Regions from separate parts of the Cohnella sp. LGH genome, predicted to be linked through region 2. Evidence: a T-box and tRNA genes for the amino acid it is inferred to sense, from the RefSeq annotation. Region 2 holds a T-box; the other holds one or more tRNA genes.
The links. The T-box of region 2 lies ahead of pheS (phenylalanine--tRNA ligase subunit alpha). A T-box ahead of a tRNA ligase gene usually reads a tRNA of that ligase, here a tRNA-Phe.
Positions count from the first base shown of each region.

Region 1: it encodes a tRNA-Phe, which carries the amino acid that the T-box ahead of pheS (phenylalanine--tRNA ligase subunit alpha) is inferred to sense. The anticodon was not compared.

Region 1 covers NZ_CP072117.1:7,853,790-7,857,186, forward strand. The annotation lists gene J4772_RS32250 (MraY family glycosyltransferase) at 1-297, opposite strand, end outside; gene J4772_RS32255 (glycoside hydrolase family protein) at 375-1,424, opposite strand; tRNA gene J4772_RS32260 (tRNA-Lys) at 1,838-1,913, opposite strand; tRNA gene J4772_RS32265 (tRNA-Tyr) at 1,920-2,003, opposite strand; tRNA gene J4772_RS32270 (tRNA-Phe) at 2,028-2,103, opposite strand; tRNA gene J4772_RS32275 (tRNA-Asp) at 2,150-2,226, opposite strand; tRNA gene J4772_RS32280 (tRNA-Val) at 2,236-2,311, opposite strand; tRNA gene J4772_RS32285 (tRNA-Met) at 2,326-2,402, opposite strand; rRNA gene J4772_RS32290 (23S ribosomal RNA) at 2,534-3,397, opposite strand, start outside.
Region 2 covers NZ_CP072117.1:2,011,537-2,014,933, forward strand. The annotation lists gene pheT (phenylalanine--tRNA ligase subunit beta) at 1-261, opposite strand, end outside; gene pheS (phenylalanine--tRNA ligase subunit alpha) at 299-1,333, opposite strand; T-box leader at 1,377-1,645, opposite strand; gene thiD (bifunctional hydroxymethylpyrimidine kinase/phosphomethylpyrimidine kinase) at 1,693-2,559, opposite strand; gene thiO (glycine oxidase ThiO) at 2,556-3,397, opposite strand, start outside.

The sequences.
Region 1 (3,397 bases), 3.1 Mb from region 2:
CACCGGAAACTCCTTGCCGTAGGCCTTAAAGGCGTCGTCGATCAAACCCACGGCTACGAGCAGCCCTCCCCCGAGCGCCAGCGCGCCCAGCTTCGGACCGCTTCCGAGGAATGCCCATACAGCCGCAATGACTCCAGCATAGATAGCCAGACCGCCGCTGAGAGGAATGGGCTTCGAATGCACCTTCCGCTTGGTCGGACGATCCACGAAACCGATTTTAAGAGCGAGTTCCCTTATGGCAGGGACCGTCAAGAGCACGAGCAGAAAAGAAAGGCCACACGCGTAAAGGTAGATCATCGGGAAATCCTCCTGATCGGTTGCTCGACGATTTCCCTTACTTTTCCCCAAAGACATTCAAAACACCCGGGCTATTTCTACTCCCCTGTTTTTTTCGCTTTATCCGACGACAGAGGGATAACCACACTCCGGGTATGCTCGAATTGGTAGGGGCCTTCTCCCGTACCCGCTGCCGCAAACAAATGCGTCGGTTGTCCGTTCTGAATCAACAAGTACGGTCTCTCCAGGTTGCACATCTCCGTAAGCGTGCCATCCTCCCAGATCACCGTTCTGGAGTAAGCCTTCGGATCGGGATGGATCCGCCACTCAATACAATCCTCGCTCGTCGCATACACTCCGGCTCCCCACTCGCCTGTCAGTCCATACGATCCGTTCTTGCTATCGTCCTTGATCAGCAGATGGAACATCCCGTCCGAATACCATAGGAAAGGGTCCTCCACATGAAGATCCGGATCGGAGAAGCCCAGGATCGGATCGTCCGTCAGTCGGCGAAAAGGGCCTTCCGGGCTATCCGCGGCCGCAATACCGAGCTGCAACGTGGCGCCTGCGTACTCTCTCGACTTGTAAATCATATAGGTCCTTCCGTCGGGCAAAATCGTCACAGCGGGGTTTGTCGTCACTGTGCAGTCCCAATGGCCCAAACGCGGCTCCAGCAACGGCGTATCCCGTCGTGTCCACGGACCGAATATTGACGAGGCTACGGCCAGTCCGATCCGTTTGTTGTTCCACACCTCGATTTGCCGTTCCCCCGGCACCTCGTCTCCAGGTCCCGGAATCGGGCCTCCGTATGTAGTCCCCATATAGTAAAGATAGTAGGTGCCATTCCAGTATTGAATATATGGATTATGCTGGCTCATTCCGTCGAAAAACGAACGATCCCTTCGACTCAGCACGGTCTCCTCATACTTGTAGGGTCCTTCCGGAACATCGCTGGAGGCCCTTACGACTTCGCAATTGAATAGCCAGTTGCTCCCGAAGCCCAACTCCTTGCTCCACCGGGATGCGAACAGATGATAACGCCCATCCTCGCCTCGCACACAAGAGCCGCACCATATATAATGGTCCTTTTCACAGTAACCGCCCCCTGCAGGAGCCGGCATCAGCCGTTCGAAAATCGGATTTGTCACGCCTTGATCTCTCCTTATATCTCCATTTGTTTTGCCAACGATCGACGGCAATCAAATCCCCCGCTCGATTCGCTGATGAGGGAGTACACGCTGTAGTTTTAAAGCTGAAAAACCGCTTTAAATTCGCGGCCGCACTATTTTTGAGCTTTTTAAGGCGGGTTTTCCGCTCTATTCCTGGAATTCTTCCGTTTTGGGAAAATTAAGTAGAATTTTCCACTCTAAATCAACTTACTTTGCTCTTTTAGCCAAATTAGGACGGGTATTCCACCTTAAATTCTCCTATATCGGCCCCACTCGGCGGCCAAATTATCGTGGGCTTCTTCTTAAGCGGGTTTCCGCCTAAATTGTTACGCCTCCTGCTGTGCATAAATCAAAAAAGCAGACGTATCAACGTCTGCTGTCAGTTCAAAAACTGGTGAGCCATGAAGGACTCGAACCTTCGACACCCTGATTAAAAGTCAGGTGCTCTACCAACTGAGCTAATGGCTCGGGTAATGGTGGAGGGTGATGGATTCGAACCACCGAACCCGAAGGAAGAGATTTACAGTCTCCCGCGTTTGGCCACTTCGCTAACCCTCCATATTTGAAACCCGATGAAACGAATGGTGGCTCGAGACGGAATCGAACCGCCGACACGAGGATTTTCAGTCCTCTGCTCTACCAGCTGAGCTATCGAGCCTTGCTTGTCCCTGTTAAAGGCAACCGATGCATAATCGGAAAATAAATGGCGGAGCCGACGGGATTCGAACCCGCGGTCTCCTGCGTGACAGGCAGGCATGTTAGGCCTCTACACCACGGCTCCGCATTGTTATGGTGGAGGCTGAGGGGATCGAACCCCCGACCCTCTGCTTGTAAGGCAGATGCTCTCCCAGCTGAGCTAAGCCTCCATGGGAATAAGGTATGGTAGCGGCGAAGGGACTTGAACCCCTGACCCTCCGGGTATGAACCGAATGCTCTAGCCAGCTGAGCTACGCCGCCACATCGAGTACACGATTCGGCACGATACCTGAACCGATACACGTTTGTTTCAATTCGCAAGGCTTGCGCCCTGAAAACCGGATACGAACCAAACTCGCGCATTGTTCGTAGCGATTTGCATCGCACGATGTTAGGATAAGCCCTCGACCGATTAGTACTCGTCAGCTCCACACATTGCTGCGCTTCCACCCCGAGCCTATCAACCTGGTGTTCTTCCAGGGGTCTTACGAATTGGGAAATCTCATCTTGAGGCAGGCTTCGCGCTTAGATGCTTTCAGCGCTTATCCCTTCCGCACTTGGCTACCCAGCGATGCTCCTGGCGGAACAACTGGTACACCAGCGGTGCGTCCATCCCGGTCCTCTCGTACTAAGGACAGCCCCTCTCAAATTTCCTACGCCCGCGACAGATAGGGACCGAACTGTCTCACGACGTTCTGAACCCAGCTCGCGTACCGCTTTAATGGGCGAACAGCCCAACCCTTGGGACCTACTTCAGCCCCAGGATGCGATGAGCCGACATCGAGGTGCCAAACCTCCCCGTCGATGTGGACTCTTGGGGGAGATAAGCCTGTTATCCCCAGGGTAGCTTTTATCCGTTGAGCGATGGCCCTTCCATTCGGTACCACCGGATCACTAAGTCCGAGTTTCCTCCCTGCTCGACTTGTAGGTCTCGCAGTCAAGCTCCCTTATGCCTTTGCACTCTTCGCGCGATTTCCAACCGCGCTGAGGGAACCTTAGAGCGCCTCCGTTACTTTTTAGGAGGCGACCGCCCCAGTCAAACTGTCCGCCTGACACGGTCCCTCTGCCCGATTCAGGGCAGCAGGTTAGAACTCCGATACGATCAGGGTGGTATCCCAACGGCGCCTCCACTGAGGCTTGCGCCCCAGCTTCATCGGCTCCCACCTATCCTGTACAGACCGTACCAAAGTTCAATATCAAGCTACAGTAAAGCTCCATGGGGTCTTTCCGTCACGTCGCGGGTAACCTGCATCTTC
Region 2 (3,397 bases):
CGCGTCAACGTTAGGCGCACCGCAGACGATCTGCAAATCCTCGCCCGTTCCGGCGTCGACAGTGCAAACGCTCAGCTTATCCGCATCGGGATGCTTCTCTCTTTTTTTCACATAGCCGACGACTACGCCGGTAACGCCCGCATTGCGGGACGGCACGGAATCGATCTCGATGCCTCCCCGCGTCATCATCTCCGCCAATTGCTCGGCAGGAATGCCGCTTAAATCGATATAATCGGATAACCACCGATAGGATACGTTCATGGGAAACTCCCCTCGTTTTTATCGTAATTTTTTCGCGTTATATTTTGGCGAACTGACTCAAGAACTTCGTGTCGTTCGCGTAGAAATGACGGATATCGTCAATGCCGTATTTCAGCAGCGCGATCCGTTCCACGCCCATGCCGAACGCAAAGCCCGTTACTTCGTTCGGGTCGTAGCCGCCGTATTCAAGCACCTTCGGGTGCACCATGCCGCAGCCGAGAATTTCGATCCAGCCGGTATGCTTGCACATCCGGCAGCCGCTGCCGCCGCACTGGGCGCAGGTAACGTCTACCTCCGCGCTCGGCTCCGTGAACGGGAAGAAGCTCGGACGCAGGCGAATTTGCATTTGCGGCCCGTACATTTCCTGCACGAATTGCAGCAGCGTTCCCTTCAGGTCGCTCATCCGAATGTTCGGCCCGATGACCAGCCCTTCGATCTGATGGAACATAAACGAATGCGTCGCGTCGTCGTCGTCTCGGCGATACACCTTGCCGGGACAGATGACTTTAACGGGAGTTTTGCCGTTTGCCGCCTTCATCGTGCGAATCTGCACCGGGGACGTCTGCGTACGCAGCAAAATCTCGTCCGTAATATAGAAGGAATCCTGCATATCGCGCGCGGGGTGGTTTTTCGGCAGATTAAGCGCCTCGAAGTTGAAGAAGTCGGTTTCGACCTCCGGCCCTTCCGCCACCGTATACCCCATCCCGATGAAAATATCTTCGATTTCCTCGACGATTTTGTTCAAAGGATGAATGGCGCCGGCGCCGACCGCCTTGCCCGGCAGCGTAACGTCGATCGTCTCCGCTTGCAGACGGCGCGCTGTCTCGGCCTGCTCAAAGCCGGTCTGCTTCTCCGCGATGACCGCTTCAATCGCCGCGCGAACCTCGTTGCCTACCTGTCCGATGATCGGACGCTCCTCGGCGCTGAGCGAGCCCATGCCGCGCAAAATTTCGGTGAGCTGCCCCTTCTTGCCCAAATAATGCACGCGGAGATCGTTCAGCGCGGCGGCGTCCGCCACGGTTTGCAGCTTATCCAGCGCTTCGCTCCGCAAAGCCTCTAATCGTTCCTTCATCACCATTCTCCTTCTCGCGACAAAATAAAAAGCCTTCTCTCCCGTAAGGGACGAAAAGACCGTGGTACCACCCTTGTTGGAATGCCGCTGCCCATCATCGGACGCACGCCTTATTCGGCGCTCGGACATTCCCGCTTCGTACGGCGTAACGGGCCGCAAGCCGGTATCTCCTACTGGACGGCCGCAGCCGAACGTTCAGAGATCTGCTCCGGAGCGAACTTCGGCAGCCTGATTTCTTAGGAACGCTCGCAATCTTCGGCGCTCCCTCCCTGTAAGAAGGCACTGCTTACTTTTCTCCATCGTTGCATTTGTGCATTTATTGATCATTATAGGGGATCGGAGAACCGCAAGCAAGCCGATTATCGCAAAAACCGCCTCTTTTCCGCAAATGCGCCATGCCAAAGTGAGCCTGTTCCTTTCCCTAGCGCAAAGGCTTCCGAAATCGCCGCGGCCACGAACGCTTTCGCTTCACGGCAGGCCTCCTCCGGCAGAGCTCCTTTCGCCAGCAGAGCCGCGATGGCGGACGCCGTCGTACAGCCCGTGCCGTGCGTATGGGGAGTCGGATACCTCGGTCCGACGAACCGCTTTGTCTCCCCGGGACGCTCGGCGGAGACGAATACGTCGACGGCCTCCTCTCCGCTCCAATGTCCGCCCTTAAGAAACACATGCCTGGAGCCCAACGCGAGCAGACGCTTCGCCAATCGCTCCATATCCGTCATCGTTCGAATGTCGCCGGAATGGACGCCGAGCAGCCGACAAGCTTCCGGCAAGTTCGGCGTGACGACTTCCGCCATCGGCAGCAGCAGACGCTTCATCGCTTTGAACGCGCCGCCGTCCATAAGCGGCGAACCGTCCGAGGCAGCGCCCACAGGATCGACGATAAGCCGCTTGACCCGATGCCTCGCGAACGACCTTGCCGCCGCTTCGACATGGGCGGTCGCGGGCAGCATTCCCGTCTTGACGGCATCGGCTCCAATGTCGGACATCACGCTTTCGAGCTGCGCCTCCACCATGTCAGGCGAGACGTTGTCCACGCGCTGCACTCCCAGGCTGTTTTGCGCCGTCACCGCCGTCACGACGCTCATCCCGTATACGCCAAACTCCTGAAACGTCTTCAGATCCGCCTGAATGCCCGCTCCCCCGCCCGAATCCGAGCCGGCGACCGTCAAAGCCAGCGGACGGCGAAAAGCAGATGCTTCCCTGGACAACCGGGCGCCCTCTCTCATCCTAAGCCCCTCCTCGTCCCCGCTACACAGAACCGCTTGATCCCGAAGGCATTCTCATACCCTTTTTCGCCGGCCTTCCCTTCCAACAGATCTCCCACCAGCGCCGCCGTCGCCGGAGCCAGCAAAATACCGTTGCGATAATGGCCGCACGCCAGCACCAACTCCGAAACCTCGGGGACGGGGCCGATCAGCGGCCAGCCGTCCAACGTCGCGGGCCTTAGGCCCGCCCAGCCCCGCGAGGGAGGGATACCGCCAAGGAAAGGCAGCGCGCGATCGCTCCAGCGCTTCAGCCGTCCAATCCCCTGCTCTGTGACGCTCCGCTCAAAACCGGCGACATCTTCCGAGGCTCCGCATACGAGGCTCCCGTCTTTTTTGCCGACCCAATACGCTTGGCTGGAAAAAACCATATGACGGACAGGATCGCCTTTCCCGTCATACGCGCAAATTTGTCCCCGGATCGGATGAACCGGCACGTCGACGGGCAGCCACTCTCGCACGAATCCGCTCCATGCTCCGGCGCACACGACGACCCGATCCGCCAGCCAGCTTCCCGCGCCCGCGGTTCGGACGACGACGCCTGTGCCGGCTACCCTCTCCATTCCCTTTACGCGTCCGGCATGGGCCACGAGCCTCACCCCGGCCCGGCGACACGCTTCCTCCGCCGATCCGACCAGCTTCGGCGCGAACACATGACTCTCGCCGGGACAATAGAGCGCGCCTAACGCCCGATCGGACAACTTCGGCTCCCGGCGGCGCAGCTCCGCCGCTCCGAGCAGCTCGAATCCGGCCCCGTACCGGCTCTGCCATTCGAGCCTCGCGCGCAGGGACAGGAAATCCG